3 regions of the Enterobacter sp. SA197 genome follow, and region 1 is predicted to be linked to each of the others. Evidence: predicted binding sites of a transcription regulator. Region 1 holds the regulator's gene; each other region holds the start of a gene.
What was found. Region 1 encodes ArgR, which controls arginine synthesis, uptake and breakdown. Its sites were predicted from a motif close to ANTGAATAAAAATACANT; they were not measured.
Positions count from the first base shown of each region.

Region 2: argF (ornithine carbamoyltransferase) is a predicted target of ArgR. The motif match lies at 2,755-2,772, and genes of this name have one in related genera.
Region 3: argC (N-acetyl-gamma-glutamyl-phosphate reductase) is a predicted target of ArgR. The motif match lies at 2,548-2,565, and genes of this name have one in related genera.

Region 1 is NZ_CP096393.1:4,460,801-4,465,179, reverse strand. Features, by position in the region: gene M1D91_RS20880 (NAD-dependent succinate-semialdehyde dehydrogenase) at 1-1,336, shown strand, start outside; gene M1D91_RS20875 (barstar family protein) at 1,381-1,647, shown strand; gene yhcN (peroxide/acid stress response protein YhcN) at 1,711-1,974, opposite strand; gene yhcN (peroxide/acid stress response protein YhcN) at 2,088-2,351, opposite strand; gene argR (transcriptional regulator ArgR) at 2,709-3,179, opposite strand; gene mdh (malate dehydrogenase) at 3,592-4,379, shown strand, end outside.
Region 2 is NZ_CP096393.1:544,633-549,011, reverse strand. Features, by position in the region: gene M1D91_RS02550 (YjgN family protein) at 1-568, opposite strand, end outside; gene M1D91_RS02545 (GNAT family N-acetyltransferase) at 746-1,249, shown strand; gene miaE (tRNA isopentenyl-2-thiomethyl-A-37 hydroxylase MiaE) at 1,412-2,170, opposite strand; gene rraB (ribonuclease E inhibitor RraB) at 2,215-2,637, opposite strand; gene argF (ornithine carbamoyltransferase) at 2,798-3,802, shown strand; gene M1D91_RS02525 (GntR family transcriptional regulator) at 3,890-4,379, opposite strand, start outside.
Region 3 is NZ_CP096393.1:129,528-133,906, forward strand. Features, by position in the region: gene ppc (phosphoenolpyruvate carboxylase) at 1-1,088, opposite strand, end outside; gene argE (acetylornithine deacetylase) at 1,349-2,500, opposite strand; gene argC (N-acetyl-gamma-glutamyl-phosphate reductase) at 2,673-3,677, shown strand; gene argB (acetylglutamate kinase) at 3,693-4,379, shown strand, end outside.

The DNA.
Region 1 (4,379 bases):
AGCAAAAGTGGCGAAAGCGGGGAAAAAAGAGACGGAAGACGCTATCGCGGCGGCCAGCAAAGCCTTCCCCGGCTGGCGTGCTAAAACCGCCAAAGAACGCTCTACTATTCTTTATCGCTGGTACGAACTGCTTATCGAAAACAAGAGCTGGCTGGGCCGGCTGATGACCACCGAGCAGGGCAAGCCGTTGAAAGAGGCGGAGGGCGAAGTGGAGTATGCCGCCAGCTTTATTCAGTGGTTTGCTGAGCAGGCAAAACGTGCCAACGGTGAAATCATTCCTCCCGCCAAACCCGGCTCGCGTATTTATGCGACACGGGAACCGATCGGCGTCGTGGCGGCGATAACGCCCTGGAACTTCCCGATGGCGATGCTTACCCGCAAACTGGGGCCCGCGCTGGCGGCGGGTTGCACGGGCGTCATCAAGCCAGCCAATAATACCCCTCTTAGCGCATTTGCCCTACTGGCCCTCGCGAAGAAAGCTGGCGTGCCGGATGGCGTGCTGAATGCGGTTGCCGGGACAACGTCTGAAATCAGCGATGCCATTATGGCCAGTCAGGAGGTGCGTAAAATCTCCTTCACCGGTTCCACTGCGGTAGGTAAAACGCTGGTTCGTAACGCCGCCGACACCATGAAAAAGGTGTCAATGGAGCTGGGGGGAAATGCCCCTTATATCGTGTTTGAGGATGCGGATATTGATGCAGCGGTCAAAGGTGCCATTGCCAATAAATTCCGCAATGCCGGGCAGGTGTGCGTGAGCGTTAACCGCTTCTACATTCATGAGTCGGTGTATGAGACCTTCACGCAGAAACTGGCCAGCGAGGTAAACGCGCTCAACGTCGGCAATGGCCTTGATGACGGTGTGGTGGTCGGCCCGCTTATTGAAGCTTCTGCGGTGGATAAGGTTCGGGAACATGTTGAAGACGCCGTCGCGCATGGCGCTAAAGTGCTGGCGGGGGGGAAAGCGCATGAGCGGGGAGGCAACTTCTGGCAGCCTACGGTGCTGGGTAATTGCAGCGAAGGAATGAAACTTGCGAAAGAAGAGACCTTTGGTCCGGTCGCCGCCTGTTTCCGTTTTACCTCTGAAGATGAGGTCATCCAGCGCGCTAATGCTACGCCCTTTGGGCTGGCTGCCTATTTCTATACTCAGAATCTGTCGCGGGTCTTCCGGGTATCTCAGGCATTAGAGAGCGGTATGATTGGCATCAATGAGTGCGCTGTCTCGACGGAACTTGCCCCGTTTGGCGGGGTAAAAGAGTCGGGTCTGGGGCGCGAAGGGTCGGTACTGGGACTGGAAGAGTTCATGGAAGTCAAAACCCTGCATATCGGGGGATTATAAGCGTACGGGGCGGTATCACCGCCCCTTTGGCAGGATGGCGGATAATGAATATCTACACCTTTGATTTTGACGAAATAGATGACCAGACGGCGTTTTTTCGTGACTTTTCCCGCCAGCTATCTCTTGAGGGTAACGAGGTCAGTGATTTGGATTCACTCTGGAACACTGTGACAAACGGGTTACCCTTGCCGGTGGAAATCGAGTTTATCCATCTGCCCGAGAAATTACGCCGACGTTTTGGGGCGTTGATTCTGTTGTTTGATGAGGCAGAAGAGGAGCTGGAAGGACAGTTGCGTTTCAATATTCGTTGACCGACAGGCATAAAAAAGCCCCTGTCATGCAGGGGCAAGTCGTAGGACATTTACGACGAGGGTTTATTTATACAGTTCAGCTGTGGCGTGCCAGGTGTCGCCTTCCTGCAATTCGGTTACGCGATAGCTGGAAGCGCCTGCCCGATCGGCTTTAGCTGACAGTTGCTCACGGATGCTCATGGGTGAACTGGCCGTCTGGGAGATGGAGACACTGCCCATCGGCTGAAGATTTTGTGCCTGGTCGGCGGAGATCTGCGTTGCGGCGCTGGCACCGAATGAGAGCAGAGAAGCCAGACCAAGGGTAGCGATGATAGTGTTACGTTTCATATTCTTTCTCCTTAAATCCCAACGGCGAGAAGGGTTAAACTGCTATTTTTATGCCTGTGCCGTTGAGCGATCTTTCTTAAAGGTACGTTGGTATAGCGGTGCGTCGGTACAGCTTATTTATAGAGTTCAGCCGTGGCATGCCAGTTGTCACCGGTGCGGGCTTCAATGATGCGGTAAGCTGAGGCACCCTGTTGTTCCGCTTTTTTGTTCAGCTCGGCACGCATATCCATGGGTGAAGAGCTAATCCCACCGACGGAAATGGTTCCCATAGACTCGCGATTCTGCGCTTGCCCGGCACCAATGGAGTCAGCGGCAAAGGCGCCAAAAGAGAGAACGGAAAGAACGCTGAGTGCTGCTACAGTAGATTTGATATTCATGATATTTGCCTCGTCACATTTTCTTTTGGAGAGTCTTATTTCGTGACCCTCATCACAAAATCAAGTATACACTAATCACCCGAAAAATTAATACCAGACTAATTATTTCCAATGTAAGTAAGTGGTAAGGAAACGGTTTTTTATATCAAATAATGTATAAAAATGACTTTTTACGCCGTTAAAAACCAATAAAATCATTAGGATATTAGGATTTGATTTTTTGTGCGGAATGATAGATTTGGTGAATGTGATGTAGCGTAAAATCGCACAATGTGTCAAAAAAATGGCAGGGTGATGACAAAACAGCGATGAACAAGAGGAGCCCCTCGCAGGGGACGAGGGGAGAGAAGTGCCGTGTCAGAGCTCTTGTTCGAATAAAACGAGGATAGCTTCGTAAAGCTCTTTTACCGTAAAACCATTGGCTGGGGTGGTGAAAATGGTGTCGTCCCCTGCAATGGTGCCCAGAATTCCCTCTGCTTTGCCCAGAGAATCCAGCAGACGCGCAATAAGCTGCGCCGCGCCAGGGCTGGTATGAATGACCACAACGGCAGAGTTGTAATCAATGTCCAGCACCAGGTTTTTCAGCGGGCTGGAGGTGGTAGGGACGCCGAGTTCTGCCGGCAGGCAGTACACCATCTCCATTTTGGCGTTGCGTGTCCGTACTGCACCAAATTTGGTGAGCATCCGGGAGACTTTGGATTGATTGATATTGTCAAAACCTTGCTCCTGCAACGCTGAAACAATTTCTCCCTGAGAGCTGAATTTCTCTTCTTTAAGTAGGGCCTTAAAGGCTTTAACTAATTCTTCTTGTTTTGCCGAGCTTCGCATAAGTCACCCGTATCAGGTCGTGAAAACTACATTATTATGCATATGGATGAATTTTTATGCAAATAATCTACCGTGGAAAGATCTAAAATACTGTTATTTAAGAGACAATTATTAATTTCTCTGCACTGCAAGGGATGGGATTTGCTTGTGTCATATGTCGCAAATTTAAGCAAAAGTAAAATAAATGTTATGCATTTGGTGTTATTTTGATGGTTGGCGAGTCTATATTGTAAACACTCAGTGGTAATCGCTGAGTTTGTTTGTCAGTCGATCGGAAAAGCCCATTATAATATTTTAAAAGCGTGCCGTGCCGCAGAATTTTGGTTTGCATGATGCCATAATTATCAGGGTGAATTAAGGTCGCCGCAACGGAGTAACGAAATATTTAGCTAACCATAATAAGGAGTTTATGATGAAAGTTGCAGTCCTCGGCGCAGCTGGTGGCATTGGCCAGGCGTTAGCTCTACTACTGAAAACTCAACTGCCTTCAGGTTCAGAACTCACTCTGTATGATATCGCTCCTGTCACCCCTGGAGTCGCTGTTGACCTCAGCCATATTCCTACCGCGGTGAAGATTGAAGGTTTTTCCGGTGAAGATGCAACGCCAGCCCTCCAGGGTGCAGACGTTGTCCTTATCTCAGCTGGCGTGGCCCGCAAGCCCGGTATGGACCGGTCCGATCTTTTTAACGTCAATGCCGGCATCGTGAAAAATCTGATAGCCCAGGTCGCGACAACCTGTCCGAAAGCCTGTATTGGGATCATTACTAACCCGGTCAATACCACCGTTGCCATCGCAGCAGAAGTGCTGAAAAAAGCGGGTGTGTATGACAAGAATAAGCTGTTTGGGGTCACTACCCTGGACATCATCCGTTCCAATACGTTTGTTGCTGAGCTTAAAGGTAAGCAGCCGACGGATATCGAGGTCCCCGTTGTGGGGGGGCATTCAGGTGTGACTATCCTGCCTTTACTGTCGCAAATCCCGGGCGTGAGCTTCTCTGCGCAGGAAATTGCCGATCTGACAAAACGTATTCAGAATGCCGGCACCGAAGTGGTGGAAGCGAAAGCGGGTGGCGGCTCGGCAACGCTGTCTATGGGGCAGGCGGCAGCACGTTTTGGTCTGTCGCTGGTAAGGGCGTTGCAGGGTGAGCAAGGCGTGGTGGAGTGTGCTTACGTTGAAGGTGACGGGCAGCATGCGCGTTT
Region 2 (4,379 bases), 1.1 Mb from region 1:
TTATTCCAATTAGCGCAAGGAGAATGATTTTCACCAGCAAACCGTCAAAATTATAACCGTTGAACATCATATACCCGAGGCTAAATAAAACCGTGCATAAAATAAGGGTCAACAGCGTGGGCAGCCCCATTATTATCCACCAGGCGCTTTTCATCGAACAATGAAATGCAAAGCGGATATTATTCAGCGTGGTCATCAGGGCATTATATTGCAGGCTTTTTACCATCAGAAACGGCATCACCAGCATGATAACAAACAGAGTCAATGAGCTTACAAAAGGATGGAGCAGCCCGGCGACAAAGACAACAATAAACAGGATTATCGCCATGAGTAGCCAGCTCAGAAACAGTGCACTCCCCTTTGCGTGGTAGCCAAAGCGTGCGCCGTTGAGTTCGAGATTTTCATAGAGGTAACGGCGGGATCGCACCATCGCCCAGGGCATGTAAATACCAATAGTGATAAGCGACAGAAAAATATTGACTAGTGAAATTAAAAAATAGTCCAGACCTTTACCATGAAATATAAACGACTGCCTTACATCATTCTTAAAACGGATATCTCCGTGCATAAAAACATCATCCTTAAATATAAGCATTGAATAAGCAAATAATGATTATCACTTCCGTGAGCGCGCTACGATAACGTATCGACCAATAAATGGCATCTGTATTAAACAACTTGCACGCACTTTCAGAGAGTGCTATTAAATACGCCAATTAATAAGTTTGTATTATTGAGTGTATGTATGAATGTAGTGGCTAAACAGTGCGTAACATTACGCCCAATTCGTGCCTGTGATAATGCCGTTATCGCCGCCGTTATCCGTCAGGTTTCCGCAGAATACGGTCTGACTGCTGACAAAGGCTATACCGTGGCCGATCCTAATCTTGATGAGCTTTATCAACTCTACAGCCAACCGGGCCATGCCTATTGGGTGGTTGAGCAGGATGGCGTTGTTGTGGGCGGCGGCGGCGTAGCACCACTGAGCGGTAGCGAGCCGGATATCTGCGAGCTGCAAAAGATGTATTTCCTGCCCTCAGCGCGTGGCCTGGGGATGGCAAAAAAACTGGCCCTTCTCGCCCTTGATCACGCGCGTGCGCAGGGGTTTACGCGCTGTTATCTGGAGACTACGGCCTTTCTGAAAGAGGCAATAGGCCTGTACGAACACCTTGGCTTTATGCATATTCATGAGCCGCTCGGCTGTACCGGGCATGTGGATTGCGAAGTAAGGATGTTGAAATCACTTTAAACCATGCCTCCCTCACGTTGTACGGGAGAGGCAAACCGCTTACTGATATTCCGCGGTCAGCCGAATAACGCCCACAACACTCACCAAAGCGGTAATGCCGCCTCTTTAACCGCCCTGGAAAGATGTCACGCCGTGAGAAACAGAACAACCGCTTCTGACAGGTCAGAGCGGCACGCCGCTGTGAAAGCGGAATTCGGCATCAGGGGTGCTGATCAAGGCGGCTTCAACCTCACCAAAATAGCGAATACGTGGCGTAATGTCGGTCTTTGAAATTTGCTGCGCCAGCGTCAGGTAATCCTGATAATGGCGGGCCTCCGAGCGCAATAGTGACAGATAGAATGCTTTTAGCTCATCGTCCAGATGCGGTGCCAGCGCCGCAAAGCGCTCGCAGGATCGCGCTTCGATATAGGCGCCACAGATGAGCTTATCGATAAGAGTCAACGGTTCATGCGTGCGCACCCCTTTCAGCATACCTTTGGCGTAACGACTGGCGGTGATTTTCACATAGGGAATATTGCGCGCTGTCATGGCTTCACGAACCTGCCAGAAATGGTGCAACTCTTCTTTAATCAGCAATACCATGCTGTCGATTAATGCCTGTCCCCACGGATCCTCCGTTTTGGGCATCGCGCCTTTGGCTACCTGTTTTTGCAACGTATTGAAATCGGGCTCTGGCCCTTCACGAAAGGCGAACGCCTCGTAGGGTTTCAGCCATTCCAGCAGCATGTTGGCCCCTTCTTTACTGGCAACGTATTTACGCACCAACAGCATGGCCGTTTGCGCCGCTTTCAGTTCGCAGATCAGATGGTCGGTGAGTAACAGAGGCAGATGTGCCGGGTCACGGGCTTTGTCTATCCAGGCTTGCGGGGTCGTGCAGTGCAGAAAGTGTAAAACCGGAGAGAGTATTTGCGGGTAATCCATGCCTGTTCCTTGCAGTGCGGCAGCCGAAGCCGCCGCAGGGGGATTTAGTGACGCACGCCGTCGTCGTCTTCATCCTCATAATCGTCATCACCTTCGTCGCCGTCTTCACCGTTCGGGTCTTCGTAGTAGGTGCCCCAACCGTCGTATTCGACTTCAAATTTTTCTGCGAGATCCATCAGTTGTACAACCTGAGCATCAATCAGATCGGCATTCAGTGCGCTCTCAGAAAGCAGGTCGCAGCAGATAACGACTTCGCCATCTTCCAGCTCCAGCTCTTCCGGCTCGGTCACTTCATAGCCCATCTTAAAGGCTTCGACCGCCACTTTTTCCAGAGTTTCGAAGTCATCTGCCGACAGGTGATGCTCAATGGTGTACAGCGCATCAGGATCGCTGCCGTCTTCCAGCAATTCTTCAATAATCAAACGCGTCTCTTCGCGCTGCTCTTCCAGTTGTTCCGGGTTCGCCATGGCTCATTCCTCATAATGTGGCAGATAGACTTATTGTCACATACCGCCGTCAATGCCTCCACTCCTGGGAGAAAAGATTTATTCATAGCGCTTGAAAATGAATATTAATACATATAAATTGAATTTTAATTCAATAAGTGGCCAGCCAGGTGAGGGAACCATGACGACGTTTTACCAAAAGCACTTTTTAAAATTACTCGATTTTACCCCTGAACAAATCAACACCCTGCTACAACTTGCCGCCCGGTTAAAATCTGATAAGAAAAAAGGTCAGGAAGTACAAAAGCTTACTGGTAAAAACATCGCGCTCATCTTCGAAAAAGACTCCACTCGCACCCGGTGCTCTTTCGAAGTTGCCGCATTTGACCAGGGCGCTCGCGTCACTTATCTCGGCCCAAGCGGCAGTCAGATTGGGCATAAAGAATCAATTAAAGATACTGCGCGCGTGCTGGGAAGAATGTACGACGGGATTCAGTATCGTGGTTACGGCCAGGAAATCGTTGAAACGCTGGCGGAATTCGCCGGAGTACCGGTATGGAATGGCCTGACAAATGAGTTCCACCCGACCCAGCTGCTGGCCGATTTACTGACCATGCAGGAACACCTGCCGGGAAAACCCTTTAACGAGATGACCCTGGTGTATGCCGGCGATGCGCGCAATAACATGGGTAACTCAATGCTGGAAGCCGCCGCCCTGGTTGGCCTGGATCTGCGTCTTGTCGCCCCGACCGCCTGCTGGCCGGAAGAGCGCCTGGTGACAGAATGCACGGCGCAGGCCAGGAAGAACGGCGGCAACATTACACTGACTGAAGATATTGCCGCAGGCGTGAAGGACGCGGACTTTATCTACACTGACGTGTGGGTCTCAATGGGCGAGGCAAAGGAAAAATGGGCAGAGCGGATCAGCCTGCTACGCCCGTACCAGGTGAACAGCCAGATGCTGACACTGACCGGCAATGCCAATGTGAAATTCCTTCACTGCCTGCCGGCATTCCATGACGACCAGACCACGCTCGGCAAGAAAATGGCGGAAGAGTTTGGTCTGCACGGCGGGATGGAAGTGACGGATGAGGTGTTTGAATCAGCCGCAAGCATTGTGTTTGATCAGGCTGAAAACCGGATGCATACGATTAAAGCGGTGATGGTGGCGACGCTGGCTCCGTAATCATTTCCACGGCGCGCTACGCCTACCGTGGCGACACTCAGGCGTAGCCCGGATAAGCGCAGCGCATCCGGGAGAATCACCCGCATCTCAAAAATTGAATTTATACCGCTCGGCAACGATAAGCTGCTCGCCGTAGTGAATAGGCTGGTAGTCGGCATCCAGAATCAGCGTCTTCATTAAAAACAGCGGCTCTCCGAGCGGCTGTTCCAGCAACGTTGCCGTCTCGCCGTGGGCGCGCACCATCTCCACGGTGGTTTCCCCGGCATGGGTCGGGCAAATCGCGTACTTTTCGCGTAAAAGCTGATACAACGAACCGCTCAGATCTTCCTGCTGTAAAAAACCAAATCGCTTGAGTGAGTAGTAGTTATTCTCCAGCATCAAAGGTTGGTCCCCCGCGCGACGCAGGCGTTGAATATAGAGCAGCGAGTCGTCGTCAGCTAAGCGCAGCGCTTCGCGAATATGGTGATAATCGTCGAGGATAGCGGTACGCAGCACCTTGCTGGCGGTAGTCAGATGGCTACTGTCACAGGCATCGGTAAAGCTCAGCAGATGCACCACTTTACGTTCAATCTTCGGC
Region 3 (4,379 bases), 680 kb from region 1:
AGCGATTTATAACAGGCGTAAAGCGGTTCCCAAAGCTGCTCATTCTGCGTCAGCAGACCAGCCGGTTTCGGCAGTTTTTGCCCTTTCAGACGGGCTTCCAGCCAGGCCTGGGTTGCCATTAACTGACTGCGAAGCTTCTTCATCAGGTAGCGGTATGGTTCCTGCGCCCCTTCGGCACCGGCCAGATCGCGCAGTTCATCAGTACACTCGACCATAGAGAGCTCGGAGATCAGCACCTGAATATCTTTCAGGAAGAGATCGGTCGCTTTCCAGCGGCTCAGCAGCAGAACGTGGCGTGTAATATCCGCGGTCACGTTCGGGTTGCCGTCACGGTCGCCGCCCATCCAGGAGGTGAAGCGGACCGGCACAAAATCGACTGGCAGTCTGTAACCGAGATTCTCTTCCAGCTGTTCGTTCAGTTCACGAAGGTAGTTGGGCACGCCTTCCCACAGACTGTTTTCCACCACGGCAAAGCCCCATTTGGCTTCATCAACCGGGCTGGGGCGGTGCTTACGGATTTCGTCGGTGTGCCAGGACTGCGCAATCAGCTGGCGCAAGCGGCGCATCAGCTGGTTACGCTCGTAATCAACAATATCTTTGTTATCCAGCTGTTTTAAGCAGGTGTTCACTTCCACCATTTTGTGGATCAGCGTACGGCGGGTGATCTCTGTCGGGTGAGCGGTCAGCACCAACTCCAGCGACAGCGACTCCACCGCTTTTTTAATGGTCGCTTCGTTGAGATCGGGTTGGTCTTTCAGTTTACGCAGCGTACGAGCAATCACTTCCGGGTTGTTTGCGGCTTCGCCTTTTGGCGAAATGCTGTGGTACTGCTCAGCGGTATTGGCAAGATTCAGAAACTGGCTGAAGGCACGAGCGACCGGCAGCAGTTCATCATTGGACAGGTTTTGCAGCGTATTGAGCAGCTCCTGACGGTTGGCCTCATTACCCGCGCGTGAAGATTTGGACAGCTTACGGATTGTTTCGACCCTATCAAGAATGTTCTCTCCCAGCGCATCCTTGATGGTATCTCCCAGCAGCTTGCCGAGCATACTGACATTACTACGCAAAGCGGAATATTGTTCGTTCATGTTAACCCAGACACCCCATCTCATTTTATTTTGTTATACCCACCGCCCTGCAACGTGAAACGGATAGATATCAGACACCGCCTTTTATAAAGCCACGTAAAATCCACGGCGTCAATTGCGGCGAAATCGGTTCAGCAAACGAATAAATGGCGTGAATTTACGAAATTTAATTCGCTTTGCGGCTGATAAGCGTTGCTTATGAAAATGTGAACAACGTCACTGCGATTTCACCTCACCCTGGCAGGGTGAGATGAGGTAAATCAGTGCCAGCAGAAGTGATGCACCACCTGGGTTATCAGCTCGCGGGTGGGCTTAATAAAGCGCGTCTCAAGATATTCATCAGGCTGATGTGCCTGATTAATGGAACCAGGACCTAACACCAACGTGGGGCAAAGGGTCTGGATGAAAGGCGCTTCGGTGCAGTAGTTCACCACTTCTGTCTCCATGCCCAGCAGTTTTTCCACCACTTCCACCAGTTGGTGATCGGGCGGGCATTCGTAGCCTGGAATCGGCGGGTGCAGTTCGGTGACGGTAAGACGACCCGGCCAGCGGCTGCTTACCGGCTCCAGGGCCTCAGCAAGCAGCCCGTTGAGATCGTTAAGGGTCATTCCCGGCAGCGGACGAATATCCATGTGCAGCTCGCAGCAGGCACAGATGCGGTTAGAGGCATCGCCACCGTTAATGCTGCCGAGGTTCAGCGTCGGGTAGGGGACGGTAAAGGCATCGTAGTGATAACGCGTTTTCAGGTTATCGCGCAGATGCAGGATATGGCCGATGGCGTCGTGCATCAGCTCTATGGCGTTTACGCCCCGTGCCGGATCGCTGGAGTGGCCCGATTGCCCAAGAATGCGGATCGCGCTTGAGATGTGACCTTTGTGGGCGCGCACCGGCTGCAGGGAGGTTGGCTCGCCAATGATGGCGCAGTCCGGGCGCAGCTGCGTGTTTTCGGCGAAGTAGCGTGCGCCTGCCATACTGGTCTCTTCGTCGGCAGTGGCCAGTACGTAGAGCGGCTTTTTCAGCGTCGTCACATCAATATCACGCAGGGCATCCAGGATGAAGGCGAAGAAGCCTTTCATATCCGCCGTCCCCAGCCCGTAGAGTTTGTTGTCGTGCTCGGTCAGCGTGAAGGGATCGCGCGTCCAGCGACCGTCATCAAAGGGGACGGTATCGGTGTGACCGGTTAACAGGAGGCCACCCGCCCCCTCACCAATGCTGGCTAACAGATTAAACTTATTGCGCGTGCCGGGAACGGGCTGAACTTCCACCTTGAACCCGAGGTCGCCAAACCATCCTGCCAGCAGATTGATTAAAGAAGCATTGCTTTGATCAAGGGCTTCTTCCGTTGCGCTGATGGACGGCGTGCCAATCAGGGCGCGGTAAATCTCGATAAATGGCGGCAAATTCATTTTCATTGTTGACATACCTGAGTTCGTGATAGTATCAATATTCATGCATTAATAGTGAATAAAAATACATTAATGTTGAGCGTAAAGGAACCCATTCGGCGCCTTTACAGAGCGACGTGGGATTGATGTCGAATCACTCCCTGGCAAACTTGACGCACTAAGAAGGTAGACTGCCCCGATGTTGAACACATTAATTGTGGGTGCCAGCGGATATGCCGGCGCAGAGCTAGTGACCTATGTAAATCGCCATCCTCATATGAACATAACCGCTTTGACGGTTTCAGCGCAAAGCAATGATGCAGGAAAATTGGTCTCCGATTTACATCCGCAGTTGAAAGGCATTGTTGATCTGCCGTTGCAGCCAATGTCCGACATCAACGAGTTCGTTGAAGGCGTTGACGTGGTGTTTCTGGCGACCGCGCACGAAGTGAGTCACGACCTGGCACCACAATTTCTTGCCGCTGGCTGCGTGGTGTTTGACCTCTCCGGTGCGTTCCGTGTTAACGACCCCGCGTTTTATGAAAAATTCTACGGCTTCACGCATCAGCACCCTGACCTGCTGGCGCAGGCGGTCTACGGGCTGGCGGAGTGGAGCACTGATGCGCTGAAAGCGGCGAATCTCATCGCGGTGCCGGGCTGTTACCCAACCGCAGCGCAACTCTCTCTTAAACCGCTGATTGATGCCGGCGTGCTGGATCTCAACCAGTGGCCGGTGATTAACGCAACCAGCGGTGTGAGCGGCGCAGGGCGCAAAGCGGCAGTCTCTAATAGCTTCTGTGAGGTCAGCCTGCAGCCTTATGGCGTGTTTAACCATCGCCATCATCCGGAAATCACCACCCACCTCGGCGCACCGGTGATTTTCACCCCGCATCTGGGTAATTTCGCCCGTGGCATTCTGGAAACCATCACCTGCCGCCTGAAGCCTGGCGTGACGCACGGGCAGATTGCAGAGATTTACCAGAAGGCCTACCGCAATAAGCCACTGGTGCGCCTGTATGAAAAAGGCGTGCCGGCGCTGAAAAACGTAGTGGGTCTGCCCTTCTGCGATATCGGCTTTGCGGTACAGGATGAGCACCTGATTGTGGTCGCGACCGAAGATAATCTTCTGAAGGGGGCGGCGGCTCAGGCTATGCAGTGTGCAAATATTCGTTTCGGCTATGCTGAAACCCAGTCTCTTATCTAATTGAGTGCAGGCGTGATGATGAACCCATTAATTATTAAACTCGGTGGCGTACTGCTGGATAGTGAAGAAGCGCTGGAGCGTCTGTTTACCGCGCTGGTGAATTACCGTGAATCCCATGAACGTCCGCTGGTGATTGTGCATGGCGGTGGCTGTGTGGTGGATGAGCTGATGAAAAAGCTCAGTTTACCGGTGACCAAGAAAAACGGTCTGCGCGTCACCCCTGCCGATCAAATCGACATTATTACCGGCGCCCTGGCGGGCACGGCCAACAAAACCCTGCTGGCCTGGGCGAAGAAACACAAGATTGCCTCTGTTGGCCTGTTCCTTGGCGACGGAGACAGCGTGAAAGTCACCGAGCTGGATAAAGAACTGGGCCATGTGGGTCAGGCGCTGCCCGGCTCGCCGAAGCTGGTGAATTCCCTGCTGGAAGGCGGCTTCCTGCCGGTTATCAGCTCGATTGGCGTGACCGACGATGGCCGCCTGATGAACGTCAATGCCGATCAGGCAGCGACGGCGCTGGCAGCAACGCTGGGAGCAGATTTGATTCTCCTTTCAGATGTGAGCGGGATTCTGGATGGCAAAGGCCAGCGTATCGCCGAAATGACGGCGGCCAAAGCAGAACAGCTTATTGCGCAGGGCATTATCACCGACGGCATGATTGTGAAGGTGAATGCGGCGCTGGATGCTGCGCGCGCCCTGAAC